3 regions of the Arthrobacter sp. Hb9-2 genome follow, and region 2 is predicted to be linked to each of the others. Evidence: predicted binding sites of a transcription regulator. Region 2 holds the regulator's gene; each other region holds the start of a gene.
What was found. The regulator HrcA, encoded in region 2, represses chaperone genes, less so after heat shock. The targets are predictions, from matches to a motif close to TTNGCACTCGNNNNNNNCGAGTGCNAA.
Positions count from the first base shown of each region.

Region 1 (9,937 bases), on a different contig from region 2:
GCGCTTGGAGATCCGGGAGGAGGTATCCGCTTCGGAAGGGATGACCTCGGTGTGGCCCGGCAGGAGCAGGACGTCGTCATATGTCAGGCCGATGAAGCCAAAGGGGTTGTGTTCGGGCTCGGTCATGAATGCGCCTCTTACCATGGTTGCTGTGCGGGTAGGGGTTGCAGCCGATGACCAGCCCGTCATTACGGGACTGGCCTGTGCAGAAGATCGGGACCACCGCTGCGTGCGGCGCCCCGGGTTCAGAAAGTGTTGAGTAAATATTAGAACCTCGGCGCCGATCCCCCTATTCCATGCCGGCAATGTGAGCAACCACACCAACGGCAGCCCCACAGCGGGATGCTGTAGAGCCGTCAGTTCCAGCCGGTCGCGGCCAGGAGCCGTTGTTCGAACATGGGGATCATGGTTTCCACGTAGGTCCGGGTGAGGTGGTTGTCGTCCTTGTAGACGTACACATTTCCCACCACGCCCGGGCAGATGCCGCGGGCACAGATGAAGTCGCTCAGATCCATCAGGTGCAGCCCCTCAACCTGGCCCGAGTAGTTTTCGAGCGGAGAGGGGTCCACCAGTGATTCTTCCAGGGACACGCTGCATTCCGGGGCGTCCGGGCCGTTGCGCTGGATGCACTCGGGCATGTTGAACGTAAAGCGGGGGTTGTCCCGGATGCCGATAATCTCGATCCCGGCGTCAGCAAACGGCCGGACGCCCTCCAGGTAACCCGGGACTTCGGTTTCGAACGGGGCTTCCTCATGGGTCAGCGACGCCACCGTGAACACTGCGTCGGGCTTGTGTTCCAGGACGTAGGCGGCGCTGGCCTGGCTGTAGGCATTGCATTCCGCGTTCCTTTCCACCGACTCGGCGCCAAAGCGGCACGCCGGCATCAGCAGCGTCACCAGTTCCCAGCCCCGCGCTGCGGCAATGGGCGCCAGCGCACCCAGGTACTGCTGGGAGTGGGAGTCGCCAAGGACCACAATGCGTTTGGTGACCTCCCCTTCCGGAACCTCCTGCCGGCATCCTTCGAGGATGGGGTCGCTGGTGGCATTGGCTCCGGTGCAGGGGGCATGGATGCCGGCCCAGTCGTTGTCCAGCGCGGCCGGCCCCGGAATGATCTTGGCGTCAGGATCGGGCACCGGGGCGTGCTCCGGGTTCAGGGCCGCCGCCCCGGGCGTGAGCTCGCGCGGCTGGGCCGCCGTCGCGCTTTCCTCTGCGGTGAGCGTGGTCTGCCAGACGGCCACGGGACCGGCCAGGATGGCCCCACAGGCAACAATGACGACGGCGGTGCGCCAGGCCCGGCGTTTGGGCCAGTGCCAGTCGCGGAGCGGCTTTTCAACGAACCGGGTGGTCAGGACAGCGAGGACGACCGATGCGCCGACGATGCCCAGTCCCTGGGCCAGGTTGGGTGCGTCCACGCCGGTGGCGGCGAGCGCAAGAACCAGGACGGGCCAGTGCCAGAGGTACAGTGCATAGGAGTTATCCCCCAGCGCCACCATGGGTTTGCTGCCCAGGAACGTGTCCACACCGTAACGGCTGCCGGATTGTCCCGCAACGATGATCGCAGCCGCGGCGAGGGTGGGCCACAGCGCGACGTACCCGGGGAAGGACCGGTCCACGGTCAGCAGCAGGCCGCAGGAGACCATGGCCGCCAGCCCCGCCCAGCCCAGTATGACCCGCAGGGCCCGGGCAGGCTTGAGGTAGGGCAGCGCAAGTGCCAGGAGTGACCCCAGTGCGAACTCCCAAAGCCGGGCCCTGGTGTCAAAGTAGGCGTACGCCTGGTTGGTGGCGGTCTGCTCCACGGAGTAGGCCAGCGAAAAGGCGAAGACCGTGCCGAAAACCAGCGCCAGCAGCCCCCGGTAGTTCGCCCTGTTAAGTGCCGGGACGCGGCGCGCCAGCGCCAGCAGCGCCGCGGTGCCGGCGAAGATCAGCGGCCACAGGATGAACACCTGGCCCTGGATGGACAGCGACCAGAAGTGCTGGAGCGGGCTGGCGCCGGCATGGTCCTGAGCGTAGTAGTCCACAGCGGTATCAGCGAGCAGCCAGTTCTGGTTGTACAGCAGCGACGCCCAGGCCTGGTCCAGCACCTGTGGCCAGCGGCTCTGCGGCAGGATCAGCCACGTCCCGGCGAGGATACCGAGAATGACCACAACGGCGGCCGGCAGCAGCCGTTTGAACAGGTGCAGCCAATGTCCCAGGAGCCCGAAGGGGCGCCCTGATTCCGCTTTACGGACAAAGGAAAGCGTGAGCAAGAAAGCCGAAATCAGCAGGAAAATGTCCACCCCGCCGGACACCCGGCCCAGCCAGACGTGGTACGCAACCACCATCAGGACGGCGAGGGCCCGGAGCCCTTGGACCTCCGGCCGGAACGTTGGTTTCCGGCTCTTGGCATCGGCTCCGGAAGGCGGTCCGGCTGCAACCGCTGTTCTCGCTACTGACACAAAAAATACCTCACAGGCGCTAGGCAAAACATCAATTCTACCCAACTGGGGTATTTTCCAGGCCAGGTACCGCGCGTTGGATGATGTCGCAGCACCTCGCGGACCCATCCTTGGCCGTAACTTCGGCGCAGTCGGGCGCGCCCGGGGGCTCCTTTTCCAGCTAGGAACGCAGCAGCGCCCGCAGTGTCTGGATGGTGTCGGCTTCGGCAGCCGTCTTGTCGTCGCGGTAGCGCTTGACGCGTGCGAACCGCAGGGCTATTCCGCCGGGATAGCGCGAAGAAGACTGTACGCCGTCGATCGCGATCTCCACCACGGTGACGGGTTCCACCCAGACGGTGCCCGCCGTTCGCCGCACTTCGAGCTCCTGGAAGCGCCCGGTTTGCCATTGCAGCAGGGCGTCGGTGAGGCCCTTGAAGGTCTTGCCCACCATGACGTAACCGCCGGGTTCGCCGAACTCGCCGGTGGGGTCGAGGGCTCCCAGGTGCAGGTTCGACAGCAGCCCGGTGCGCCGTCCTGACCCCCATTCGCACGCGAGCACCACCAGGTCGTACGTGAGCACCGGCTTCACCTTGACCCAGTTGGAACCCCGACGGCCCGCCGCGTAGGCCGATCCAACCGCCTTCACAACGATGCCCTCATGGCCTGCGGCCAGCGCATCCAGGGCCACTTTCTCAGCTACGGCCGCATCCGCCGTGATCTCCCCGGGAATCCGATACCCGGGAGCGATGCGCTCGAGCACTTCGATGCGGGTCATCAGCTGCTCGTCGAGCAGGTCCCGCCCGTCGACGTGCAGCACGTCAAAGAACCACGGGTGCAGCAAGGTGTCGCGCGCGGCGTCCGCCCCGAACCGTGACATGGTCTCCTGGAACGGCCGCGGGCCGCCGTCCTCGTTGAGGGCCAGGGTCTCGCCGTCGAGGATCACATCCCGCACGGGCAGGCGGCGCACCACCTCGACCACCTCGGGCAGCCGGTGGGTTACCTCGGCCAAGGTACGCGTAAAGATCCGCACATCGTCGCCGAGGCGATGCACCTGGATGCGCGCGCCGTCGAGCTTGTATTCCACCGATGCCTCCCCCGTGACTTCCAGCGCGGCACCGGCGCTGGCCGCGGTTGAGGCGAGCATGGGTTGCACGGGGCGGCCGACCACCAGGCCGACGGCGGCGAGCTGGGCCGCCGTGCCCGTTATAGCCAGCATTGCGGTTTCGCCGAGATCACCGGAGAGCATGGCCGCGCGGCGTACGGCGTCGACGGGCCGGTCGGCGGCGCGGGCGACGGCATCGGTGAGGACGCCCTCGAGTGCACCGGTACGCAGTTCGCCGAGCAGCACGCCGGCGATGAAGGCCTGCTCGCGCTCGGTGGCGGCCGCCGTCAGCGTCCGGAGGGTCGCGGCGCGCTCGGCGGCAGATCCAGCGCCTGAGGTGACGAGCAGCCGGTCCAGCGCAGCGTCGAGGTCGGCGACGGTCAGGCTCGGTTCAGCGGCCGGCTCCCCCATGGCCGCTGACATGCCGCGCCAACCGACCCCTACCCGTCCCTGCCGCGGCCTGGCGGTCAGCAGGCCGACCGCCGTGGCGATGTCAGCGGGCTCGAGCCTGCGCAGCAGATCTGCGAGTGCATCGACCTTGGCGAGCCGGGAGCGCGTGGACGCCACGGCATCCGTAGTTCTCACAAGCTCATCGAGCAGCATGGCACCAGTGTGCCACGCCGGCCGATGCCGGGTACGGATGCCGGGCGATGCTGGACACCGGCGGAGGGCAGTTCCAGACTGGACGCATGGGAATCATCGTTGCGAACCTGTTCCTGACCCTTGACGGCGTTTACCAGGGACCGGGCGGCCGCGAAGAGGACACCGAGGGCGGCTTCGACCTGGGCGGCTGGCAGATGCCGGTATCCGACGACGAGGCTGAGGCTGCCATCGAGGCCGAGATCAGCCTCATCGATGCCCTGCTTCTCGGCCGGAAGACCTACGACATCTTCGCCAGCTACTGGCCGCACCAGTCCGGCGACATCGGCGGCACGCTCAACCGGGTGCCGAAGTTCGTTGTTTCCAGCACCCTGACCGCTCCGGCCTGGGCGGGCACGACAGTCCTGCCGGACGCCACCGCCGCGGGCCGGCTCCGTGAGGAGTACAACCAGGTGCACATGTTTGGCAGCGGCGTCCTCATCCGTTCACTGCTCGCTGCAGACGTTTTGGACCGCCTCCACCTCTGGCTTTACCCCGTCACGCTCGGGCAGGGCAAGCGCCTGTTCGACGCCGGGACCATCCCCGCCTCGTTCCGCCTCGCCGAGCCCGCCCGCAGCTTCCCGAAAGGGGCGGTGTCGCTGGTGTACGAGCGCGCCGGTGAGGTTAAGACGCAGGACATGGCGGATATGTGATAGGAAAGGCCCGGGCGGGTGGACGAACTGGTCTTGTCCACGGCGCCGGTGATATTTGGCTCCGGCCGTTTTCCATCCAACGCCCCATCAGCTCCTGCAGTTTTCAATCCAACGCCCCATCAGCTCCTGCGGCTTTTGGCTCATCGCTCCATCACTAACTGATGAAGTCCGACGGCGGTGCTCCCGCAGGCATATGCTTTCGGCGCCTTGGGTTCACCCAAAGGTGATGGAGGGTTGCCCGATGCTGCGGGACGTGATGGAGCGTCTGACGGCACCAAAAAACCGGCCCAGCGATGCCGGACCGGTTTTTTGTGACTATAGGGCTGGGCCCACGTCCCTGTGGGGACTAGTGGCTGTGGCCTGCGTGCTCGTCTTCCTCGGCAGGCTTCTCCACAACAAGGGTCTCGGTGGTGAGAACCAGTGCTGCGATGGAGGCTGCATTGCGGAGGGCCGCACGGGTGACCTTGACGGGGTCGATGACGCCGGCGCCGATCAGGTCCTCGTACTCGCCCGTCTTGGCGTTGAAGCCGTTGTTGGTCTCGAGCTCGGCAACCTTGGCGGTGATGACGTAGCCGTCAAAGCCGGCGTTCTGGGCAATCCAGCGCAGCGGCTGGACCAGCGCGCGGCGGACAATGCCCACTGCAGCGGCGGCGTCGCCTTCGAGAGCCTTGACAGCCGGGTCCTCATCCAATGCCTTGAGGGCGTGGATCAGGGCGGAGCCACCACCGGCGACGATGCCTTCTTCGAGGGCAGCGCGTGTGGAGGAAACAGCGTCCTCGATGCGGTGCTTCTTTTCCTTCAGCTCAACCTCGGTGGCTGCGCCGACCTTGATGACGCCGATGCCGCCGGCCAGCTTGGCCAGGCGCTCCTGGAGCTTTTCGCGGTCCCAGTCGGAGTCGGTGCGGGTCAGCTCGGCACGGAGCTGGGCAACGCGTGCTGCCACGTCTTCTGCGGAACCGGCGCCGTCAACAATGGTGGTGTTGTCCTTGGTGACCGTGATGCGGCGGGCGGTACCCAGCACCTCAAGGCCAACGGTGTCCAGGCTCAGGCCCAGTTCCGGGGAGACAACCTGCGCACCGGTGAGGGTGGCGATGTCCTGCAGCATGGCCTTGCGGCGGTCGCCGAAGCCCGGAGCCTTGACGGCAACAACGTTCAGGGTGCCGCGGATGCGGTTGACGATCAGCGTGGACAGGGCCTCGCCGTCGACGTCCTCAGCGATGATGAACAGCGGCTTGGAGCTCTGCAGCGCCTTTTCCAGCAGCGGCAGGAACTCCTGCACTGAGGAGATCTTGCCCTGGTTGATCAGGATGAGGGCGTCCTCGAGGACGGCTTCCTGGCGCTCTGCGTCGGTGACGAAGTACGGGGACAGGTAGCCCTTGTCGAACTGCATGCCCTCAGTGAGGACCAGTTCGGTCTGCGTGGTGGAGGACTCTTCGATGGTGATCACACCATCCTTGCCAACCTTGCCAAATGCCTCGGCGAGGAGCTCACCGATTTCTTCGCTCTGGGCGGAGATGGCTGCAACGCTGGCTACCTGGGTGCCTTCAACGGGGCGGGCGTTCTCCAGCAGGCGGGCGGCAACGGCTTCAACGGAAACCTCGATGCCGCGCTTGATCTGGCCGGGAGCGGCACCTGCCGCTACGTTGCGCAGGCCTTCCTTAACCAGGGCCTGGGCCAGAACCGTTGCCGTGGTGGTGCCGTCGCCGGCAACATCGTTGGTCTTGGTGGCGACTTCCTTGGCCAGCTGGGCGCCAAGGTTCTCGTACGGGTCGTCCAGCTCAACTTCGCGGGCGATGGTGACGCCGTCGTTCGTGATGGTGGGAGCGCCCCACTTCTTGTCCAGGACGACGTTGCGGCCGCGCGGACCGAGCGTCACCTTGACGGTGTTGGCGAGCTTATCAATGCCGGCTTCAAGAGACCGGCGGGCAGCGTCGTTAAACGCAAGCTGCTTTGCCATGGTTTTGTCCTTTCAAGACAGAACCCCGCGCAGCTGACCAGCAGAACGCATGACCAGCGGCACGGGGATCCGGGGAGTTACTTTACGACGATCGCCAGGACGTCGCGGGCGGACAGTACGAGGTACTCGGTGCCGCTGTGCTTGACTTCGGTTCCGCCGTACTTGGAGTAGATAACAACGTCGCCCTCGGCAACGTCGAGCGGGACGCGGTTGCCGTTGTCGTCAAAGCGGCCGGGGCCTACTGCAACAACTTCGCCTTCCTGGGGCTTCTCCTGCGCGGAGTCCGGGATAACCAGGCCGGAAGCCGTGGTCTGCTCGGCTTCGAGCGGGCGGACAACAATACGATCCTCAAGAGGCTTAATAGAGACCGACACTCGGACCTCTCCTTTTCGTCAGCAAATTCGTGGACTGGAAAGCTTTCCGCCCTGGCTGGCATACCGTCGTCGCGGTGCCGGCAGCAGCCTGGCTGGCAGCTCTTCATGTGTTAGCACCCTCCTAGGGAGAGTGCTAATGAAGACTCTATGTAAGGGTTAGCACTCGGTCAAGGCGAGTGCCAGCGTTTCGTCATCCGCGAACCCTCCACATGTAGATTTGAGCGGTGCGAGCTGCCGTATACCTGATCCTTGCCAACCTTTTCTGGGCGGGCAATTTTGTCGTCGGCCAGGCTGCCATGAAGACTATGGAGCCACTCCAGCTGACGTTCTGGCGATGGGTGCTGGCCGCAGTGCCGCTGCTGGTGCTGGCCCACGCCGTGGAGCGGCCCGACTGGCGGGCTGTCCTGCGCCGCTGGCCGGTCCTGCTGCTCCTGAGTTCCCTGGGCATGAGCGGCTACACCCTGTTGCTGTACAGCGCCCTGCAGCACACGTCTGCCCTGAACGCCTCCCTGGTGACCGCCGCGAACCCGGCACTGATCATGGTGCTGGCCGTGGTCCTCCTCCGGGACAGGCCGCGCCCGCTGAGCTGGATGGGAATCGGCCTGGGCCTGCTGGGCGTCCTGCTGGTGCTCACCGGCGGCGAACTGCAGCGCCTGCTGACGTTTTCCATCAACAAGGGCGAGCTGCTGATCCTTGGGGCCATCACCGTCTGGGGCCTGTATACGATCATCGCCCGCAGGCTGAGCATTCCCGCCATCACCTCCACAGCGGTGCAGGTGGCGATGGCGGCCGTGGTCCTGAGCCCGCTCGCCCTCGTGGCCGGCGCCGGCCTGCCGGGCACCCCTTCTGAGGGCTGGTCCCTGGCGTTCATTGCACTGTTTCCCTCGCTGGGCTCCTACCTGCTGTGGAACCTTGCCCTCAAGCGGACCACCGCGGCCAACGCCGGCAACTATTTGAACCTCATCGCGGTGTTCACCGCCATCATCACAGTGGCCCTGGGCCAGCCCGTCACTGTGGCGCAGGTGCTCGGCGGCGTCCTGGTCATCTCCGGGGTGCTGCTCACCAGCGCAGGCGGAAAGGCGCCTCAGCGTCCCAGGTCGTCGAAGTCGACGTCATCCCCGCCCTCACCCTCACCGGCCGACGAGTTCCGCCCCCGGTAAAGCACCACCGCCGCCCCTGCAGCCGTCAGCAGGGCAACAACCAGGACGGCGATGCTGCCGGCACGGGCGCCGTCGTAAAGCCCCCGGATGTCCCGCGCTTCCTGGGTGTCACCGGCGATGTCGTCACCACCCACAGAGTAGACAGTGGCATTGAACGTATCGAGGAAAAAGATCACCGCCAGGAGCCCGATGCACACTACCGTCACCAGGGATCCGGCAATCAGTGCCGGACGGGCGAATCTGGCGGGGCCCCTGTCCCTGGCTGGTTCTCCGGACTGCTGGGGGCCTGCGCTCTCTTCCATGCTTTCAACACTATCCGCATCCCGCCGGACCCTCCTCCACTAGGCTGGAACGCATGTCTCAAGCTCCCCATGACCAGATCGCGCCGCTCCTGACCCCCGAGGGATGGGACCTCTTGGCGTCTTTGGGGCCCTACCAGGAGGACACGTCGTTCGAACTCAACTCGGCCCTGCGCAAGGCCGGGCACTCCCCCGCGATGGTCTCCGCCGTCCTGACCCAGTCCAGGCTCCGGACCAGGGCCGAAGCCAAGTTCGGTGAGTTTTCCCGGAGCATGCTGTTCACCCAGGCCGGCCTGGAGCAGGCAACCAGGCTCAACGTGGCCGCCCGGCACGCCCAGCGGTTCGCGGAGGCGGGCATCAAGCACGTGGTGGACCTGGGCTGCGGCCTTGCCGCCGACTCGCTGGCGCTGGCTTCGATGGACATCACCGTGACCGCGGTGGAAATGGACGAGACCACCGCCGCCTGCGCCACGGTGAACCTCATCCCCTTCCCCAACGCCACCGTGGTCCATGCAGATGCCACCGCCGTTCCGCTGGACGGGATCGACGGCGTCTGGCTGGATCCTGCGCGGCGGGTCACCTCCACCTCCGGAACCAAGCGCATCTGGGACCCGGAAGCCTTTTCGCCGCCGCTGTCCTTTGTTCAGTCCCTGGCGGCTTCCGGCCGCGCGGTCGGCGTCAAAATGGGGCCGGGGATGCCGCATGATTCCGTGCCCGCAGACTGCGAAGCCCAGTGGGTTTCAGTGTCCGGGGATGTCACCGAAGTGGCCCTGTGGTTCAACGCCGTCCGGCGGCCCGGAGTCCGCAGGGCAGCGCTGGTCCTGGGTAGCGAAGGTGCGGCCGAGCTGACCAGCGGCGAGGATTTCGGCGCAGGACCCGCAGCCCAGGTGGGTCCGGTGGAAGGCTACCTGTACGAGCCGGACGGTGCGGTGATCCGCGCGGGGCTGGTGGCCGACGTCGCGCTGCAGCTGGGCGGGCACCTGGTGGATGAACACATCGCCTACATCTGCGCACCGCAGCTGGTGGACACCCCCTTCGCCCGGGCCTACAAAGTGCTGGACGTCATGCCGTACAACGTCAAGGCGCTCAAGGCCTGGGTGAAGGCGGAGGGCATCGGAGTGCTGGACATCAAGAAGCGCGGCACCGCCGTGACCCCGGAGGAACTCCGCAAGCAGCTGCTACCCGGCGGCAAAAACGCAGGCAGCAGGAAGGGCGGCAACAAAACAGCCACCCTGGTCCTGACCCGCATCGGGGAGGACCGGGTGGCCATCGTGGTGGAGCCGGCCTAAGAGCGCTACTGGGCGCGCATGAACTCCTCCGCCGCACGGACCTGCTCTGC
Region 1 is NZ_JBNHGJ010000040.1:24,346-34,282, forward strand. It holds gene guaB (IMP dehydrogenase) at 1-126, opposite strand, end outside; gene AC5RV1_RS18480 (acyltransferase family protein) at 357-2,435, opposite strand; gene AC5RV1_RS18485 (ATP-dependent DNA ligase) at 2,596-4,119, opposite strand; gene AC5RV1_RS18490 (dihydrofolate reductase family protein) at 4,206-4,808, shown strand; gene groL (chaperonin GroEL) at 5,155-6,765, opposite strand; gene groES (co-chaperone GroES) at 6,843-7,139, opposite strand; gene AC5RV1_RS18505 (DMT family transporter) at 7,364-8,299, shown strand; gene AC5RV1_RS18510 (hypothetical protein) at 8,224-8,601, opposite strand; gene AC5RV1_RS18515 (THUMP-like domain-containing protein) at 8,655-9,887, shown strand; gene AC5RV1_RS18520 (shikimate 5-dehydrogenase) at 9,893-9,937, opposite strand, start outside.
Region 1: groES (co-chaperone GroES) is a predicted target of HrcA. The motif match lies at 7,296-7,322, and genes of this name have one in related genera.

Region 2 (9,937 bases):
GGGGACCCGGAGGATGTCCTTCGCGTCTCGGGAAAGACCGGCATGGGCGTCGAAGCACTGCTGGACAAGATCGTTCGCGACCTTCCGGCCCCGGAAGGCGATGCAAACGCCCCCGCCCGTGCCATGATCTTTGACTCCGTCTACGACACCTACCGCGGCGTGGTCACCTACGTTCGTGTGGTGGACGGCATGCTGCACCCCCGCGAACGCATCCAGATGATGTCCACCCGGGCCACCCATGAACTCCTCGAGATCGGGGTGAGCTCCCCGGAGCCCACCCCGTCCAAGGGATTGGGCGTCGGCGAAGTGGGCTACCTCATCACCGGCGTGAAGGACGTCCGCCTGTCCAAGGTTGGCGACACCGTGACAAACCTCGCCAAGCCGGCCGCCGATTCGCTCCCCGGCTACGCCGATGCAAAGCCGATGGTCTTCTCCGGCCTGTATCCCTTGGACGGAACGGACTACCCGGTGCTCCGCGATGCCCTGGAGAAGCTGATGCTCAACGATGCCGCATTGGTCTACGAGCCGGAGACCTCCGCAGCGCTTGGCTTCGGCTTCCGCGTTGGCTTCCTGGGTCTGCTCCACCTGGAAATCACCCGCGAGCGGCTGGAACGTGAATACAACCTGGACCTGATCTCCACGGCGCCCAACGTCGAATACGAGGTGACGCTGGAGGACAAGAAGGTGGTCCACGTGACCAACCCCAGCGAATACCCCTCCGGCAAGATCTCCGAGGTCCGCGAGCCAATGGTGTCCGCCACCATCCTGGCCCCGAACGAATTTGTCGGCGCCATCATGGAACTGTGCCAGAGCCGGCGCGGCGTTATGGGCGGCATGGACTACCTGTCCGAGGACAGGGTGGAAATCCGCTACCGACTGCCGCTGGCCGAGATCGTGTTCGACTTCTTCGACATCCTCAAGTCCAAGACCCGCGGCTACGGTTCCCTGGACTGGAAGGCCGACGGCGACCAGGTGGCCGACCTGGTGAAGGTGGACATCATGCTCCAGGGTGAGCAGGTGGATGCCTTCTCCGCCATCACCCACCGCGACAAGGCCTACGCCTACGGCGTCATGATGACCACCAAGCTGCGCGAGCTCATCCCCCGCCAGCAGTTCGAGGTGCCCATCCAGGCGGCTATCGGCTCCCGGATCATCGCCCGCGAAAGCATCCGCGCCATCCGCAAGGACGTGCTGGCCAAGTGCTACGGCGGTGACATCTCGCGTAAGCGCAAACTGCTGGAAAAGCAGAAGGAAGGCAAGAAGCGCATGAAGATGGTGGGCCGGGTTGAGGTCCCCCAGGAAGCGTTCATCGCCGCCCTCACCACAGACGAGTCCAAGGACAAGGCCAAGAAGTAGTGAACACAGCGTCCGGCAACACCGGAGGCCCCTGCAATGCCTAGCACCCTTCCCCTCGGCGACCCGGCGCCGTCGGACGGTCTGCTGCCCGCCCAGGCGGTGGACGGTTCGGCGGACCGGGCGTTTGGGCTGTACGTCCACATCCCGTTTTGTGCAGTGCGCTGCGGCTACTGTGATTTCAACACCTACACTGCCACGGAACTCGGCGGCGGCGCCTCCCAGGACGCTTACGCCGGCACGGCCGCTTCAGAGGTGTCGATGGCGGCCAAGGTCCTCACGGACTCCGGCCTTCCCCCGCGCAGGCTGAGCACCGTGTTTTTCGGCGGGGGCACACCTACATTGCTTCCCGCAGACGACCTTGCCCTGATTCTCCGGCGGGCCATCGACCAGTGGGGCATCGAAGACGGCGCTGAAGTCACCACGGAGGCGAACCCCGATTCGGTCACGCCCGAATCCCTTGCCATCTTGAAGGACGCAGGGTTCACCCGGATCTCCTTCGGCATGCAGTCTGCCGTTCCGCATGTGCTCAAGGTACTTGACCGCACGCACACGCCCAGCCGGGTTCCGCAGGTGGTGCAATGGGCACGTGAGGCCGGCCTCGCAGTCAGCCTCGACCTGATCTACGGGACACCGGGGGAGTCCCTCGCAGACTGGCGATACTCGCTGGAGACCGCCTTGTCCTACGAACCTGACCACATCAGCGCCTACGCGCTGATCGTGGAGGACGGTACCAAGCTCGCCGCTCAGATCCGCCGGGGTGAAGTCCCCGGAATCGACGACGACGACCACGCCGACAAGTATGAACTCGCCGACCAGCTGATCACCGAAGCCGGCCTCGGCTGGTACGAGGTCAGCAACTGGGCCCGCACGCCGGACCAGGCCTGCCGCCACAACCTCGCCTACTGGCGCGGCGATGACTGGTGGGGAATCGGGCCGGGCGCGCATTCACATGTGGGCGGGGTCCGTTGGTGGAACGTCAAACACCCCACTGCCTATGCCGGCCGTTTGGCGCAGGGCCTTTCGCCGGCTGCCGGCAGGGAGACGCTGGACCTGGAAACCCGGAACGTGGAGCGGGTGATGCTCGAAGCGCGCCTGCAGTCCGGTCTTGAGGTTTCTTCCCTTGGTGCTGACGGCCGGCACGAGGTCGCAGGCCTGATTGCCGACGGCCTGGTGGAGCCTGCCCAAGCCTTCCGGGGACGGCTTGTCCTCACCCTCAAAGGCAGGCTGCTGGCGGATGCGGTGGTCCGCCGCGTACTCCCAGCCTGATTATTCGCCGCCGAGGGTGGTGGTGGTCCTGGTGGGGCTGTCCCAGAGACGGGCTGCGGTGCACTCTCCCTGTGTCAGCACGTCCAGGACATCCATGGCGGTTCCGAGCAGGTGGCCTGGAATCCGGCGCGCGAGGGTGACGTGCGGTGTCCACGCATCCGGCACGGTATTGGCAAAAGCCCCCGTGCACTGCTGATGCAGCCGCGCGTGCATCTGCAGCAAACCCGCCGCCGGCACCACCAGGCGCGCCAGCACGTACTTGCCGGAACCGGCAGGAAAAACCACCAAACCGGAAAACCGGACGTCAATCGGCAGGCCGCTCCACAGATCCTCCGCCGCGGACCCGAGATCCAGGTTGTCGCCTGCCGCCAGGGTGATGTGTGGCCTGTTGCTCGGTGAGGTATGCGTGGCCAGGCTCGGCAGGCCGGCTTCAAGAAGGCGGGCCCAATCCGTCCTGATTGAAGAATCGGTGGGTTCCCCGAAGGTCAACTCGACGCTGCGCATGCACCCATCATGCCGGACGCTGATGGACCGTTTGCAGGGGAGCGGGGTCTGCCTGCGCTACTTGATCCAGCGCAGGTTGTACGGGTAGCGGTGCGGCTGGCCCTTGTTGACGTGGATGCCGGCGGCCACCGAGAAGCATGTGAGGGCGATCCAGATCAGTGTTGCGATGACGGCAAAGATGTTGCCGACCACCGGCACGAAGACAAGGATGTTGGCAACCACTGCCGCGATGGTGGGCGGCAGGCTGAAGTTCAGCGCCTCCTTGGACTCCTGGGCGGTAAACGGGCCCCGGTCACGGAAGATCAGGTAGATCAGCAGGGAAGGAACGCAACCCAAAATGCCGCCAAAATGCGCCAGGGTGGCCCACTGCCGGTCCTCGCTGGCCGTCAGGGGCAGCGCATTTGCCGGAACGCCGTGGTACTCCGAACGGCCCTGGCCGCCCTGGCTGTCCCTGTGCTCACGTGCGTTTTCTGCCACAGTCTGTTCCTTCGAAAGTGCAATGGTGCTGACTAAGAATGCCATGTCTACTGTTGCCGGTGCTGCGATCCGCAGACACTGCAGTATCAAGAATACTGGGTGCAGCGGTGATGCCTGTCCCAACACGGGGCAGGAACAGGCGCGCGGCAATGAGGTTTGACGGGGCTTCAGGGAACCGTGAGGAAATCGATGACTTCCTCCACCCTTCCCAGCAGCGACGCTTCCAGGTCCGCGTAGCTGCGGACGGCGCCCAACAGCTTCTGCCACCCCAGACCGATGTCCTCTTTGGTTTCGTGGGGCCAGCCGAAGGCTGCGAGGATGCCTGTTTTCCAGTCCTGCCCGCGCGGCACCACGGGCCACTTCTCGATCCCCAGGACAGCCGGGCGGATGGCCTGCCAGACGTCAACGTAGGGGTGTCCCACAATCAGTACATTCCCCGCGGCACCGGGAGATGCCATCACGGCATCGGCAATGCGGGACTCTTTCGAATCGGGCACCAGGTGGTCCACCAGCACGCCCAGGCGCCTGCCGGGCCCCGGCTTGAAGCCGGCCACAGCGGCCGCGAGGTCATCAATGCCGTGCAGCGGCTCGACGACGATGCCCTCCACCCGAAGGTCATCTCCCCACACCTTCTCCACGAGTTCGGCGTCGTGCTTTCCTTCGACCCAGATGCGGCTCGCCTTGGCAACCTGGGCTCTCTGGCCTGCCACGCGGACAGAACCCGAGGCCGTCCTGCCGGCGGCTGTCGCCGTGCCTGCGGCCGGCCGCGGAGCGGGCGGCATCAGTCGGATCGCCTGGCCTTCCAGGAGGAACCCGAAGCCCAGCCGGAAGGAGCGGGACTTTCCGTTGCGGTCCTCCAGTGCCACCACATGCATTCCGCCTGATTTCTCCACCCGGGTCACTGCGCCAACCCAGCCGGACTGCACGTCCTCCAGCACCATGCCCCGTTCTACGGGCACTTCGGGCAATTGCGTCTTGGCGGGCGCGGAAAGGTCCTGGGCTCCCCAGTTCTGGTAATGCATCGAATCACTCCGCCTCGCGCTAGATCACGGCCGGGAATTCCGCCCGGAGCGGTACCAATGCTAACAACGGGGTGAGTCATAATAGACTGTTAGCACTTGGGCATGTCGAGTGCTAACCGCTGTAGCGTCACGGTGCGGGCGGAACGCCTGCCCCGAACCCTGGATGGAGGTGGAGAGTGAGCGAGCCACGCAAACTGGAAGTACTGCGGGCCATCGTGGAGGACTACGTCCACTCCCGCGAGCCCGTCGGGTCCAAGGCCCTGGTAGAGCGGCACCATCTTGGTGTCTCCAGCGCCACCATCCGCAATGACATGGCCGCGCTTGAGGACGAAGGGCTGATTACGGCGCCCCACACCAGCGCGGGCCGCATCCCCACAGACAAGGGCTACCGGCTCTTCGTCGACCAGATTTCCGCTGTGAAGCCCCTGTCCCAGGCGGAGCGGCGGGCTATCCAGTCCCTCCTTGAGGGCTCGGATGACCTCGACGACGTCCTGGAACGGACCGTCCGGCTGTTGTCCCAGCTGACTAACCAGGTGGCGGTTGTCCAGTATCCGCACCTTAACCGAGCACTGATCCGGCACATCGAATTCGTTCTCCTGGCACCGCGGAAGGTGCTGGTGGTGCTGATCGCCAACACCGGCAAGGTGGAACAGCGCGTTATCGACGTCGGGCAGGACCTGGCGGATGAAGCCCTCGCTGCGTTGCGCGCCAGGTTCCTTGGCTCCCTCGCCGGGACCCCCTTGGCCCAACTGGGGCACTCCCTGCCCGCAGTGGTGTCCGGTGTCTCCCCGGGACAGCGGCAGGCAGCCCAGGCGCTGGCGCACGGACTGGAGGGCCTGGCCCACAGCAGCCGCGAAGACCGTATGGTGATGGCCGGCACGGCCAACCTCGCCCGTTCCAACGTTGACTTCCCGCTCAGCATCGGGCCGGTGCTGGAGGCGCTTGAGGAACAGGTGGTGATGCTGCGCCTGCTGAGCGAGATGGCGCAGGATCACCGCGGCGTAGCCGTGAGCATCGGCCGTGAAAACCCCTATGACGGCCTGGCGGAAGCATCCGTTGTGGCCACGGGCTACGGCCCGGACAGCGTCGCCAAGATTGGCGTGCTGGGTCCTACCAGGATGGACTATCCCACCACCATGGCAGCCGTTAGGGCTGTCGCCCGTTACCTGTCACGGATTTTGGGGCCCTGACCGCATGACGGCGCCCAAAAGCGCCCAGCAGTGATGCAGTAAGACTGCAGGCAAAACAACAAGGAAGAGATACGAACTTTGAGCAGCCACTACGAAGTCCTTGGAGTCTCACCGGATGCCACCGGAGAAGAGATCAAGAAGGCCTACCGCAAGCTGGCCCGGACCCTTCACCCGGACGTTAACCCCGGTGAGGATGTTGCGGACCGCTTCAAGGCAGTGACCCACGCCTACGAAGTTCTCTCGGACCCCCAAAAGCGGCGGGTCTACGACACCACCGGCAACGAGAACGGCACGGACAACGGGTTCGGCGGGGGAGCGTATGCCGGCCAGGGCTTTGCTTTCCAGGACATCTTCGACACATTCTTCGGCGCCGGCGGCACCACCGGCCCCGCGTCACGGGTCAGGCGCGGGCAGGACGCGCTCATCAGCGTCCGGATCGAACTCCGCGACGCGGTGTTCGGGGTCAACAAGAAGCTCGAAGTGGATACGGCAGTGGTCTGTCCCACCTGTGATGGCTCGTGCTGCCGTCCCGGAACCCATCCGGAGCGCTGCGACATCTGCGGTGGCAGCGGCCAGGTCCAGAGGGCCGTGCGTTCCATCCTCGGCCAGGTCATGACCGCCGCGCCCTGCGGTACCTGCGAAGGCTTCGGAACCGTTATCAAGGACCCCTGCAACGAATGCAGCGGGCAGGGCCGGATCCGCAGCCGCCGTTCCCTGACCATCAAGGTCCCCGCCGGCGTCGCCACCGGCACGCGCATCCAGCTGTCCGGGCAGGGCGAGGCCGGTCCCGCCGGTGGCCCCACCGGTGACCTCTACGTGGAAATCCGCGTCAACAACGATGCCACCTACGTCCGCGAAGGCGACGACCTCCACGCCACCCTGAACATCCCCATGACGGCAGCTGCCCTGGGAACCGACGTGACCCTCGAAACGTTCGATGGGCCGCAGGAGATCGACGTGAAGGCCGGCACGCAGTCCGGAGAGATCATCACGCTGCGCGGCCTTGGTGTCACCCACCTGCGCGGCTACGGCCGTGGTGACCTGAAGGTTCACCTCCAGGTCGAGACGCCGGCGAAGCTCGATCCGGCGCAGGAGGACCTGCTGCGCCAGCTGGCCAAGCTTCGCGGCGAGCAGATTACGGATGGCAAGCTTGCTGCCAGCGGTGGCATGTTCGCCAAGCTCCGGGACCGGCTCGGTAACCTGTAGCGGTGAGCAACCCCGTCTTTTTCACTGCGGCCGGGTCCCTGGACGGGATGGTGCCGGAAGGTGTCTTCGTCCTGGAAGGACCCGAGGCCCGGCATGCGGTTACGGTCAAGCGGCTCGCTCCAGGCGAAGCCGTGGACATCGTTGACGGCGCCGGTACCCGCATGAGCGGCAAGGTTACCGCCGCTTCCTCCTCCGGGCTCGAAGTGGAATGCACCTCGGTGGTTGTTGAGGACCGGCCGGGCACCAGGCTGGTGCTGGTCCAGGCCCTGGCCAAGGGCGACCGGGATGAGCTGGCCGTTGAGACGGCCACTGAACTGGGCATCGACGCTGTTATCCCGTGGCAGTCAGAGCGGTCCATCGTACGCTGGAAAGGTGACCGGGCCGCCAAGGCCCACGCAAAATGGCAATCCGTTGTCACTGCCGCCGCCAAACAGGCCCGTCGTGCCTGGATCCCTGAAGTGCGTGCCGCCGTCGACACCGCCGGCCTGGCCTCCGCGGTGGAGGCGGCCGACCTCGCCGTTATCCTGCACGAGAACGCGGTGCGGCCCCTGCGGTCCGTCCTGGAATCCTGGCTCCCGCCCGGGGCCGCTGACGGCGTGCGCGAAGTGCTGCTGATCGTAGGACCCGAGGGAGGGATCAGCCAGCGTGAAGTGACAAGGCTTTGCGGCCGGGGTGCCGTCACCGCCCTGTTGGGACACCACGTGCTGCGCTCATCAACGGCCGGTCCTGCCGCCGTCGTTCTTGCCAGCGACGTCCTGGGCCGCTGGGCGGCTCCCACAGTTTGAGCCGCCCGGCGGGCGGGGCTAGCGGACCTGAAAGCTTCGGGTGTCCTCGGTTCCGTCCACTTGGCCGTCCGCGTTCGAAGTTTGGGCAACCCGAAGTTCGAAGTCGCCCTCAGGCAGCGTCAGGGCCAAGGTGAACACCCCGGCCTGCGCGGGATCCGCAGCCGCCGTTGTTTCTCCCGTCAGGAAAGGGGTTTTGTCTCCGTTGTCTCCGGACCGCAGGATCTGCCAGCGCAGCTTGCCGCCGGGCAGGGTGCTTCGTCCGGTGATCTTGACGCTGCCGTCGGCCACTTCCACGTTTTCCTGCGGGTCGATGATCCAGACCGGAGCCACCAGCCCGGCGGTACGGGCCATGAGTGACCCCAGCTGCACATGGTCAAAAGCGACGTAGTCGGTGTGTCCGTCCACGAGGATCCGGACACGGATCTGCTGCCCGGAATCAATCAGCCCTGAGCTCGCAGCAGCCGCGGTAGCCGTGTAGACAAGCTGCTGGATGGCCCGGGCCGCCATGTCGGCGTCAAGATTGCTGTTGAAGGCATCCTCCGACACGTCCACGGTGATGACGTCCTTGCCGGAAATGGACGTGGCCAGCTGCTTGGGGTTCTGCCACGGCGTGAAGAAGTCCGGGTCCAGGGGCTTTTCAGACATCATGGCGCGCAGGGCACGGGTCACGGGATTCTCCTGCTCCGGAACGTCCCGGAACTCCCGGTAGAGGAAGACATCGCTGTCGCTGCGCCCAATCCAGTAGACGGGGGCCTTGTTGGAGGACTGGGTAGTCTCCAGGGGTGCACTCGTGGACGGGGCACCGGAGGTAATTCCCGGGGCGGGAGTGCTGGAGGACAGTGTGCCGGTGGGGGAGGGCTCCGGCGCTGCGATGCAGCCTGCCAGGACAGGGACCGTGATCAGGAGACCGGCAAGGACCGCTGAACGGGCGCCGCTAAAGGCACCTCGGGCCCGGCGGGGCGCTGCGGTTTCCGGCAACTTGATTGCCCTGTCCTTTCCTGTCGGGTAGCCGATCCCCGGTCGGCTTTGATACTCCAGCACCACGCTGGATTTCCAGCATTACACAGCCCCGGGGAGCAGAAGCGCCGGGATGCGCTGCGCGGTCCAACTGCAACTGGAACGATATGAGGCCGATATGAAGTTGATACCTAATGACGCGAAACACGCCTTGTGCCGGTGGGAGCCGTCCCGGCGCCCCATTGCTGTATGGGGTCTGGTGTGCCTGCTGGCGTAGGATGGAAGGTACCGCTGGAAGCAACGGCACCAGCCGCCGCAAATCAGCTAACAGCTATTGTTTCGACATCGAGGGGATCACAGGCCTGCGGGCCAGCACCATGACTGAATCAGCTAACGGAAAGCGCAGGCTCGTCACAGGCGAGGGCGCAGCGGGGGAGTTTCCCCATACACTCCCCGGCGTCCGGACCGAAGTAGTCCTTTTCGACAACTCGGACCAGATGGTTCAATCGCTGGGCAGCCATGATGAAGCGTTGCGGTTCATCGAGGAACAGTTTCCTGACGTGAACTTCCACGTCCGCGGCAATGAGCTTTCCATCAGCGGACCGGCGGCTGATGTGCCGCGGATTATGCGGCTCCTCCATGAGGTCCGCGGACTCGTTGCCCGCGGCACGGTCATCAGCCCGGCTGTATTGCAGCAGCTCGTGGCCCTCCTCCGCTCGCAGTCGATGCAGAATCCCGTGGATGTCCTGACCCACGACATCCTGTCCAGCCGTGGCAAGACCATCCGTCCCAAAACCCTGAACCAGAAGAACTACGTGGACGCCATCGACGTCAACACGGTGATCTTCGGCATCGGGCCCGCGGGAACGGGCAAGACCTACCTGGCCATGGCCAAAGCAGTGCAGGCCCTGCAGCAAAAAGAAGTCAGCCGGATCATCCTGACCCGCCCGGCCGTCGAGGCGGGGGAGCGGCTTGGTTTCCTTCCCGGGACCTTGAGCGACAAGATCGATCCGTACCTCCGTCCGCTTTATGATGCCCTGCACGACATGATGGACCCTGAATCCATTCCGCGGCTCATGGCGGCGGGGACCATCGAAGTGGCGCCGCTGGCCTACATGCGCGGCCGCACGCTCAATGACGCCTTCATCATCCTGGACGAGGCGCAGAACACCAC
Region 2 is NZ_JBNHGJ010000001.1:147,745-157,681, forward strand. It holds gene lepA (translation elongation factor 4) at 1-1,356, shown strand, start outside; gene hemW (radical SAM family heme chaperone HemW) at 1,393-2,622, shown strand; gene AC5RV1_RS00710 (2'-5' RNA ligase family protein) at 2,623-3,126, opposite strand; gene AC5RV1_RS00715 (DUF4870 domain-containing protein) at 3,184-3,603, opposite strand; gene AC5RV1_RS00720 (DUF3097 domain-containing protein) at 3,771-4,625, opposite strand; gene hrcA (heat-inducible transcriptional repressor HrcA) at 4,802-5,815, shown strand; gene dnaJ (molecular chaperone DnaJ) at 5,894-7,021, shown strand; gene AC5RV1_RS00735 (16S rRNA (uracil(1498)-N(3))-methyltransferase) at 7,024-7,806, shown strand; gene AC5RV1_RS00740 (GerMN domain-containing protein) at 7,825-8,784, opposite strand; gene AC5RV1_RS00745 (PhoH family protein) at 9,141-9,937, shown strand, end outside.

Region 3 (9,937 bases), on a different contig from region 2:
CAGAGGATGTGCAGGTCCTCGTGGCGAAGGTGCGCGGTGGCCCGCAGCAGATCCAGGACAGCCATCAGCTCGCCCTGGTTGTTGGTGCCATGCGGCCAACCGCCGGCCCGCCAGCAATCGTCATTCACGTACCAGGCCCAGCCAGCCGGGCCGGGGTTTCCCAAAGCCGAACCGTCGGCCGCTGCAGTAATTGTCACCGGTCCATCCTGCCAGAAGTCGGTGACAATGCGGATGCGGGCTCCTCCGAACCCTCAGAGCGGCTTCAGCATAGCGAACGGACGTCGGCAGGAAGAGCATAGAAGACCGCCGAAGGAAAGCGTTTACCGAAAACCTCTTGACGCAGGGTTCAAAGCACCGGCACAATCGGACGTTATACGAGAAAACGCTTTCTCAATTGAAGCCTGTCAGCGACGACGCGTGACGGGGAGACCTTGGGGAAGCAAGTTCAGCAGACCAAGGAAGGCACATCAATGACGATTCCAACCATTAGCCGGAGGAAATTCCAGCTCGGCGCGGCAGCACTTGCGCTCTCCCTCCTCGCAACCGGCTGTGGTGCGTCCACCAGCCCCAGCAGCAACGAGGAAGTGACCCTGCGATTTGCCTGGTGGGGCAACGAGTATCTCAATGCGCAAACCGAAAAGGTCATCGACGCTTTCGAGGCAGAGCACCCGAATATCAAAATCGAGTCCGAACCCGGCGAGTGGGCCAGCTACTGGGACAAGCTGGCTACCAAAACGGCCGCCAACGATGCCCCTGATGTCATCCAGATGGACCAGAAATACATTGCCGAGTACGGCGGCCGCGGAGCCCTGCTGGACCTTTCCAAGCAGAAGGGAATCGATACCTCCAAGCTGGACAAGGAGGCGTTGGCCTCGGGCCAGTACGACGATGCCCAGTATGGGCTGAGCACGGGCCAGAATGCTTATGTCATTATGGCGAACACGAAGGTCTTTGAGGCAGCCAACGTGCCCTTGCCCGATGACACCAAGTGGACCTGGGACGAATTCATCGAGACCGCGTCCAAGATCAGCGCTGCAGGAGAGGGCAAGAACTACGGCGCGGCCTACGGCAGCAATGAGGCGGACCTGATCATCTGGCTCCGCCAGCATGGGGAGAACCTTTACTCCGAGGACGGCAAGCTGGACTTCGACACTAAAACGGCCGCCTCCTTCTGGGAGCGCCTGAAGGAACAGCGCGATTCCAAGGCGAGCCCGCCGGCGACGGTGGCCACGGAGGACTCCGGTGCCGGCCTTGAGGAGAGCCTCTTCGGCACTAACCGGGTGGGCATGGCGTGGTGGTGGACAAACCAGCTCGGCTCCCTCGAAGCCACCACTGGCAGCAGCATCAAGATGCTCCGGGCGCCCAGCAAGGACGGCTCGGCGGAAAGTAACGGCATGTACTACAAGCCAACCATGTTCTGGTCCGCTTCTTCACGGACCAAGCATCCCGAAGCCACGGCCACCTTCATCAACTACCTGGCCAACAGCCCGGATGCCGGCGCCATTCTTATGACCGACCGGGGCGTGCCCACCAACCCGGAGATTGTCGACAGCATTACAGCCTCCCTGAAGCCTGCCGACACCACTGTGGTGGGCTTCCTGAAGGACATCGCCCCTGACATGAAGGAAGCGCCGCCCGTTCCCCCGGTAGGCGCAGGCAGCGTGCAGAACGTGATCAAGCGGTACACCGACGAGGTCCTCTATGACCGCCTGACGCCGCAGGCGGCTGCCGAAGCATTCAAGAAGGAAGTTGAAGGAATGCTGGCCGGCGCCAGGAAGTAGTTCCTGTCCTGCAGAACCCCGACAAATGCAACAGCGGCCCCCTCAAGCGAGGGGGCCGCTGTTGCGTGTGGTGCGTGCGGGACTGGCCCGGCGGGAAGGCTAGAAGCCGCCCATGCCGCCCATGTCGTCGCCGCCGCCAACCGGAGCAGCATTCTTCTCCGGCTTGTCGGCCACAACTGCCTCGGTGGTGAGGAACAGGCCGGCAATGGAGGCCGCGTTCTGCAGGGCAGAGCGGGTTACCTTGACGGGGTCGTTCACGCCGGCGGCCAGCAGGTCGACGTATTCGCCGGTTGCTGCGTTCAGGCCGTGGCCGGCGGGCAGGCCGCGGACCTTGTCCACCACAACGCCCGGCTCAAGGCCGGCGTTGAAGGCAATCTGCTTCAGCGGTGCATCGATGGCAACGCGGACGATGTTCGCACCGGTTGCCTCGTCGCCGGACAGCTGCAGGTTGGCGAATGCCTTGGCACCGGCCTGGATCAGGGCCACGCCGCCACCGGCGACGATGCCTTCCTCAACAGCAGCCTTTGCGTTGCGCACTGCGTCTTCGATGCGGTGCTTGCGCTCCTTGAGTTCAACCTCGGTTGCGGCACCGGCCTTGATGACTGCCACGCCGCCGGCCAGCTTGGCCAGGCGCTCCTGCAACTTCTCGCGGTCGTAGTCCGAATCGGAGTTCTCGATCTCGGCGCGGATCTGGGATACGCGGCCTGCGATCTGGTCGGCGTCGCCTGCACCCTCGACGATGGTGGTTTCGTCCTTGGTGACAACAACCTTGCGTGCCTTGCCCAGGAGTTCCAGGCCGGCGTTTTCCAGCTTGAGGCCAACTTCCTCGGCGATGACCTGGCCACCGGTGAGGACGGCGATGTCGGCAAGCTGCGCCTTGCGGCGGTCACCGAAGCCCGGAGCCTTGACGGCGACGGACTTGAAGGTGCCGCGGATCTTGTTGACGATCAGGGTGGCAAGTGCCTCACCCTCGATGTCCTCGGCGATGATCAGCAGCGGCTTGTTGGACTGCATGACCTTTTCAAGGACAGCAACCAGTTCCTTGACGTTGGAGATCTTGGAGTTGACGATCAGGATGTACGGATCCTCGAGGACCGTTTCCTGGCGCTCCGTGTCGGTGACGAAGTAGGCGGAGATGTAGCCCTTGTCGAAGCGCATGCCTTCGGTGAGCTCAAGCTCCAGGCCGAAGGTGTTGGACTCCTCGACCGTGATAACGCCCTCCTTGCCCACCTTGTCCAGGGCTTCCGCAATGAGGGCGCCGATTTCCTCGTCGCCGGCGGAGATGGACGCCGTAGCGGCGATCTCTTCCTTGGTTTCGATTTCCTTAGCGGAGTTCAGCAGTTCGGCCGTGACGGCCTCAACTGCCTTCTCGATGCCGCGCTTGAGGGACAGCGGGTCGGCGCCGGCCGCAACGTTGCGCAGGCCTTCCTTCACCAGTGCCTGTGCCAGCACGGTAGCCGTGGTGGTGCCGTCGCCAGCGACGTCGTCCGTCTTCTTGGCAACTTCCTTGACCAGCTCGGCGCCGATCTTCTCGTAGGGATCGTCCAGCTCGATCTCCTTGGCGATGGAAACACCATCGTTGGTGATCGTGGGGGCGCCCCACTTCTTCTCGAGGACGACGTTGCGTCCACGCGGGCCGAGGGTGACCTTAACGGCGTCGGCGAGGATGTTCAGGCCCCGCTCAAGGCCGCGGCGTGCCTCTTCATCAAATGCAATGATCTTGGCCATAACGGCAATAGTCCTTTCGGGACAGTCGTTAAGAATGAACCTTCGCTGCAGTGCCCGCGACGGACGATCCTTTGCCGTTGGCCTCTGTATGCCTCCGGGTGCGGATCTCACTCCAGTTAGGTGTTTCTTCGCTCCTCGACCGGTGCCGCGCGCCGCAGGCCGGAACCAGCATTGCTTTAGCAGTCGGTACGTCAGAGTGCTAACTCAATAATTAGCACTCCCCACGTGAGAGTGCAAGCGAAAGGGACGCAAAACAGTACCTCCCGGCAGCGGCGGCTGCGATCAGTTCGAAGCCCGCCCCGCCGTCTCGTGGCCGCTTATTACGGGGTTGTTTTCGGCCCCGTAGGTGAAGACGGTGAAGGTGGCTGCCGTGACGTCCCCGTTGGCGTCGAAGGCAATCGGCCCGGACACGCCGTCGTAATTGGCATCCGGCCCGGACTTCAGACGTGCCAGGCAGTCCTTGTAGGACTGGCACGCCTCCGCAGCAGCTCCGCCCGACGATCCTTCCGCTGTTCCTCCCGAAACGGCAATCAGGTTGGCGGCGATAGACCGGCCGGCGTCGTCCTGTGCCCTCACGGCAGCCAAGGCGGCAACGGTCACGGCGTCATAGGCTTCGGCGGCGAAGGACACGTCCTTGAGGCCCGGGTCCACCGTCAGGAGCCTTGCCTGGAAGTCGGCGTCAGGGAGCTGGCCGGGAACCACCGCCCGGGCGCCCTCCAAGTAGCCGGCTGCCACCCCTGACCCGTACCGGCCGAAGGCACCGTCACTGAGGATGAGCAGCTTCCCGTCAACACGTGAATTTGCCAGTTCTGCCAGCGCACCCTGCGCCCCATCACGGGCGATGACAATGACGGCGCCCGCGTCGGCGTTGCCGGCAGCATCGGCTGCGCTGCCGGCGTCACCCGGCGTGAAGGCGGCAGTTGCCAGCACTTCCACACCAGCCTGCTTGGCAGAAGCGGCGACGGCGGCGGAAAGGTCCTTGCCGTAGGAGCCTTCCTGGTACATCACGGCCACTGAGGTGGCACCGGCGTCCTTGGCCATCTTGACCAGTACCGGGCCTTGTGCGACATCGGCCGATGCGGTCCGGAAGTAATAGCCGCCGCTACTGATGTTGCTCAGCCCGGCGGCCGTGTTGGCGGGTGAAATAAGCGGAGTCCGGGCGCGGGAGAGGACGTCGATGGCCGCTGCGGCATGGCTGGAATCGGTGGGGCCGATGACGACGTCCGCTTTCGCGGCAACCAGCGCCTGGGCCTGTAATGCCACATCCTGCCCCGCGTCGGTGGGCAGGAGCTCCACCGGCCTGCCTTTGTGTCCGCCGGCGGCATTGACCTCCTGCACGGCAAGCTCGGCGGCGGCCAGTTGCGGGGCGTTGAGGAAGCCGTTTTGCCCTGTGTTGTCCAGGATCAGGCCTACCCGCAGGGTACCGTCGCCAGAAGCCTCTGCGGCTTCCACCCGCGCGTTTCCGGTGACGCCGGAACAGGCGGTCAGCACCAGGGTGGAGCAGGCGGCAGCCGTGACGAGCATCCGGCGGAGGTTTCCAGGACGAAGGATCAGATCGTTCACCCGGCCGGCCGGACGCTTTCCGCCTGCGGGCCCTTCTCGCCTTCGCCAACTTCGAGCTCCACGCGCTGGCCCTCGTCGAGGGCCCGGTAACCTTCACCCTGGATGGCGGACCAATGGACAAAAATGTCATCGCCCGAGCCGTCAACGGTAATGAAGCCGTAGCCTTTTTCAGCGTTGAACCACTTGACGGTTCCCAGTGCCATGCTGACCACTCTTTCCGTTATTTCCGGACGCCCCCGGCCGCTGTGTGCCTGCCGGCATGAACGGACCCTGAAAACTCACTCTAGCCAATTCAGTGCCGGTGGCACCGGGATGGCCTTGGCCGGTCCTCGATAGTTATTGAGGCGTGACCCTGCAGTTGGACACCACTTAGCGGCGCACTGCTTACCGGTAGCCGGGCCCCAGGACCACAACCAGCGGTACCTGGAAATCCGTGCTGTTGACGACGGTGGGAATACCCAGAAGCGCCGCAAGGGCCTGTGCGTTGGGCAACTGGTCTGCCCCCTGGTAGAAGATGACGGAGGCCTGCTGCGGGGAACCTGCCCAGTTACCCACCTGTCCCAGAGTCCAGCCGTCCGCCTGGACCGTCCCGCCAACCCGGCTGGCCAGCCCTGCCGTCCCGGCGGCGTTGTAGATGGCGACGCTTTGCGCCTTGTCGATAAACACGGGAGCAGGGTCTGAAGCGCTTGGTTCCGGTTCGGCTTCTGCACTGGTTTCGGGCTCACCGGATGCAGAGGGCGATGCCTCTGCAGAGGGTTCCGGAGAAACGTCCGGAGTGGCGGAAGGTGTGGAACCGGTGCCGGCCAGAGGGGATGCCTCCTGGCTCGAAGCGGCCTGGCTGCCCGGCGCGCTGAAGCCGAGCTTGGGAAGGATCAGGAAGGACACCAGTCCAATGGCCAGTGCGGCCATGCCCACCGCAAGAATGGGCCAAAGCCGTACCCGTGACGGGGCGGAAGCCGTGCGGTGGACACCTTGTCGCGACGCGGTCTCAGGGACCTTGTCGAATTCATCGCGGGCGTATTTGGTCATGATGGAACGACATCCTTGTTGATTGCTGCTGAAGGCTCAGCTTGAGCGTCTTACGCGTCGGACCCCAGGCGCCGTGCAGTACGTGCACGGTGACGCGACGTACGTAGTCTACGCAACCGCTTGACCAGCATGGGGTCGTGGGCCAACGCATCCTCGGTGTCGATCAGTGCGTTGAGCAGCTGGTAGTAATGGGTTGCGGAGAGGTCGAAAAGCTCCCGGATGGCCTGTTCCTTGGCACCGGCGTACTTCCACCACTGCCGCTCCAGGGCCAGCATCTGCTGGTCCCGCTCGCTCAGCGGCGACTCCCGGAGTTTGAAGTCGGCCAGGAGGGACGGCCGGGGTTCCTGCTCCGGCAGGTGCTCCCGGGCTGGTTCCGCCACGGCGTACTCCTTAGCTGGTTACGAAAAATGTCTGACCCCCATGCTACGGACGAATAACAGCATTGTCATTTGGCGCTGCGAAGGGCCCGCCTGCGCCCGGATAGTCTGCCCTGCAAGAATGAGACCGTGTTTGAATCAGATGCCTTGTTCGAACTCGAGCAGGAGCCGGCTCGGGGAGCCGGTTTCGGCGAGTTGGCGCAGCTCCCGCTTGGTGAGCTTATGGCTCCCGACTGGGCCGCTGCCCTGGCGGGCGTCGAAAACGATCTTCGGAAGGTGCTCACCTTCCTCGCCGACGAGGTGGCAGCCGGGCACCAGGTGCTGCCGGCGCCGTCGAACGTCCTGCGGGCCTTCCGGCAGCCGCTCGCCCAAGTTAAGGTCCTGATCGTGGGCCAGGATCCCTACCCGACCCCGGGGCACGCGGTGGGATTGTCCTTTTCCGTGGATCCGCGCACCCGGCCCATCCCCCGGAGCCTGGCGAACATCTACCGGGAGCTGGAATCCGATCTCGGGTTGCCGGCCAGAGTCCATGGCGACCTTTCCGCCTGGGCGGACCAGGGCGTGCTGCTCCTGAACCGCGTGATGACGGTGCGGGCGGGCTCCGCCGGCTCGCACCGCGGCAAGGGCTGGGAGAAGATCACGACGGCGGCGGTCTCGGCGGTCGCCCAACGCCGGGACGGGAGCGGGTCCCGGATGCCGCTGGTTGCCGTGCTGTGGGGAAAGGACGCCGAAGGCGTCCGCCCCCTTTTGGACGGGGCCCCTGCTGTGGCGAGCGCCCACCCCAGCCCGTTGTCCGCATCCCGCGGCTTTTTTGGGTCCCGGCCCTTCAGCCGGGTCAACGAACTCCTGATTGCGCAGGGTGCCCTGGGCGTAACCTGGGAGCTCCCCGCAGCACCCTAGCTTAGGCTTGCCTTATGAGCACCCTTCCCGCCGCTACCAGCGCCACCAAGAAAAGCCGTCCGCAGATCAACCTCTCCGTGCTGCGCAGGGAAGAGCTTTCCCCGCATATGGTTCGAATTGTGGCCGGCGGGGACGGCTTCGCGGACTTCGTGAACAACGGTTACGTCGACCGCTACGTCAAGATCGTCTTCCCCCAGCCCGGCGTGAATTATCCCTCCCCCCTGGACCTGTGGAGCATCCGGGAGATCATGCCCCGGGAACAGTGGCCCTTCACCCGGACCTACACCCTTCGCTGGGTGGACACTGCGGCCCGCGAACTCGCCATTGATTTTGTGGTCCACGGTGACGAGGGCCTCGCGGGCCCCTGGGCTGCCAAGGCCCAGCCCGGCGACTCGCTGACCTTTACTGGCCCCGGGGGCGCCTACAACCCGGCACCGGACGCGGACTGGTACCTCTATGCCGGCGACGAGGCCGCGCTGCCTGCGATTGCGGCATGCCTGGAGTCCCTGCCGCCGGAAGCGGAAGGGTTGGCCTTTGTGGAGGTGGATTCCGACGCCGAGATCCAAACCATCGCTGCCCCCGCCGGAGTGAAAATCCACTGGCTCACCCGCAATGGCGTCCCGGCCGGCGAGAGCGACCTCCTGGTGCAGGCCGTCGCACAGGCCGAATGGCCCGCGGGCCGGGTGGATGTTTTCGCCCACGGCGAGCGGGGCTACATGAAGGCCCTGCGCGGAGTCTTTTTCGACCAGCGGGGCCTGCAACGCAGCCAGGTCTCCCTCTCGGGTTACTGGGCCAAGGGCCGCGTGGAGGATGTGTTCCAGGCCGAGAAAAAGCTGCCGGTGGGACAGATCTAGCCAGGTCAGATCCAGCCAGGATCCATGCAGGCGCTGGCCCCCCAGCCCCTGTCCCGTTGTCAGCGGCGGCGGGCGCGCCGCCGCTCATTGCTCGCCAGGCTGCGCGTCAGCGGCCGGGCAAGGGTGTCCCCGAGGACAATGCCGCCCGCTGTCCCCAGCACGATGGCACCTGCATTGAGCATTCCGCCGGCGCCGAGCAGGATCTCGGCTTCCTCGATGGTGAGCACATACATGGAGCGGAAGATGGTCAGGCCGGGCAGCAGGATCAGGGCTGCGGGCACGGCAACCACCAGCTGCGGCGCCCCCATCCTAAGGGCCACCACACGCCCCAACAGGCCGATGACCACGGCGGCCAGGGCCGGTGAAAAGCGGTCACCCACGCCGAGCTGGCCGGCCGCGAGCAGGACGAGGTAACCGGCCACTCCCACGGCCGCTGTAGGCAGCAGGAGCTGCCAGCTGGTCTGTTCGGTGATGCCAATCGCCATCACGGCCACCGCCACAAAGATCACCAGGACCCACAGGTCGTAGGCCGGCGGGAAGGTTTCGGTGACATCGATGCGCTGCATCCCGGTCAGCTCACCCACGACGAAGGCGACGGCGATACCGGCAACGATGGCGCCGAACGTCAGCAGTGTTGACAGGAACCGTCCTGCTGCCGTCACGGGGAAGCCGTTGATGGCGTCCTGCACCGACGAGACGAGGCGTCCTGTCGGCAGGAGCAGGAGGATGCCGCCCACCACCACGATGGCCGGGGAGGTTGTCAGCCCGAACTGCCAGAGCACCAGCGCCAGCTGTGTCACCACGAAGGAGCAACTGGCGGTGATGAAGAAGTCCGGGACGCGCCAGCGCCCCAGCTGGCGGGCCAGCAGGCTGATTCCGATGTTGGCCACGAAGGCGATCGCCGAGGACACCGGTCCGCCGCCCAGGACTCCAACAAAGACGGCCGCGAACGTACCGAACGCCACGGTGACCATCCAGCGCGGAAAGGGCTTGGGGCTGGTGATGGCCTCATCCAGCCGGCGGATCGCCTCGTCCCGGCCTACTCCGCCGGCCACAATGTCCGTCACCAGCTGGTGAACTTTTGCCAGGCCGGCGTAGTTGTTGGTCCAGGAACGCACCACCCGCAGCAGCGAAATGGGTGTCTGGTCTTTGGGCGCGTAGTTGATGCCGACGGACTGGTTGGTGATGTCCACTTCGATGTTCTTCAGGCCCAGCGCCGCAGTGACGGCGATAATGCTCGTTTCCACTTCGAGCGCACCGGCTCCGTACCGGAACATGGTTTCGGCCAGGTGCAGGGCGAAGTCGAGGGTCTTGCGGGCAGAGGTGTCAACGCCGCCCACCTGGATGGTGGGGTTGGCGTAGGGACTGCCCGTCAACCGGTCCACGATGCTCATCGGCGCCGTGGGCGGGTTTTCACCCTGGACCAGGCGCCGCAGCATTCTTTTGGCTGCGGCGTTCTGCCGGACCTGGGCAGGGGTCAGCGGTTCAGTTCGGGGCAGGCCGTCCGTGTGCGGCCTGCGCCCGGGACGTTCGGGCCGGTCAGTCATGGTTGCCTCCTCCCGGTGCGGTGCTGTGGTTGGTAGTTCAGGCGGGACGCTTCAGGGGCAGCTTGCCGAGCAGGGTGCGGGCAGCGGCGGCCGCCGCGCGGGCCAGCCTGTTGGCGTGGAAGACGGCGGGGCGGACCGGCATTACGAAGTCACCCACC
Region 3 is NZ_JBNHGJ010000050.1:3,272-13,208, reverse strand. It holds gene AC5RV1_RS19845 (RNase H family protein) at 1-197, opposite strand, end outside; gene AC5RV1_RS19840 (ABC transporter substrate-binding protein) at 471-1,781, shown strand; gene groL (chaperonin GroEL) at 1,881-3,509, opposite strand; gene AC5RV1_RS19830 (ABC transporter substrate-binding protein) at 3,792-5,033, opposite strand; gene AC5RV1_RS19825 (cold-shock protein) at 5,069-5,275, opposite strand; gene AC5RV1_RS19820 (LytR C-terminal domain-containing protein) at 5,457-6,101, opposite strand; gene AC5RV1_RS19815 (DUF3263 domain-containing protein) at 6,152-6,481, opposite strand; gene AC5RV1_RS19810 (uracil-DNA glycosylase) at 6,608-7,378, shown strand; gene AC5RV1_RS19805 (siderophore-interacting protein) at 7,393-8,232, shown strand; gene AC5RV1_RS19800 (threonine/serine exporter family protein) at 8,292-9,779, opposite strand; gene AC5RV1_RS19795 (peptidoglycan bridge formation glycyltransferase FemA/FemB family protein) at 9,817-9,937, opposite strand, start outside.
Region 3: groL (chaperonin GroEL) is a predicted target of HrcA. The motif match lies at 3,686-3,712, and genes of this name have one in related genera.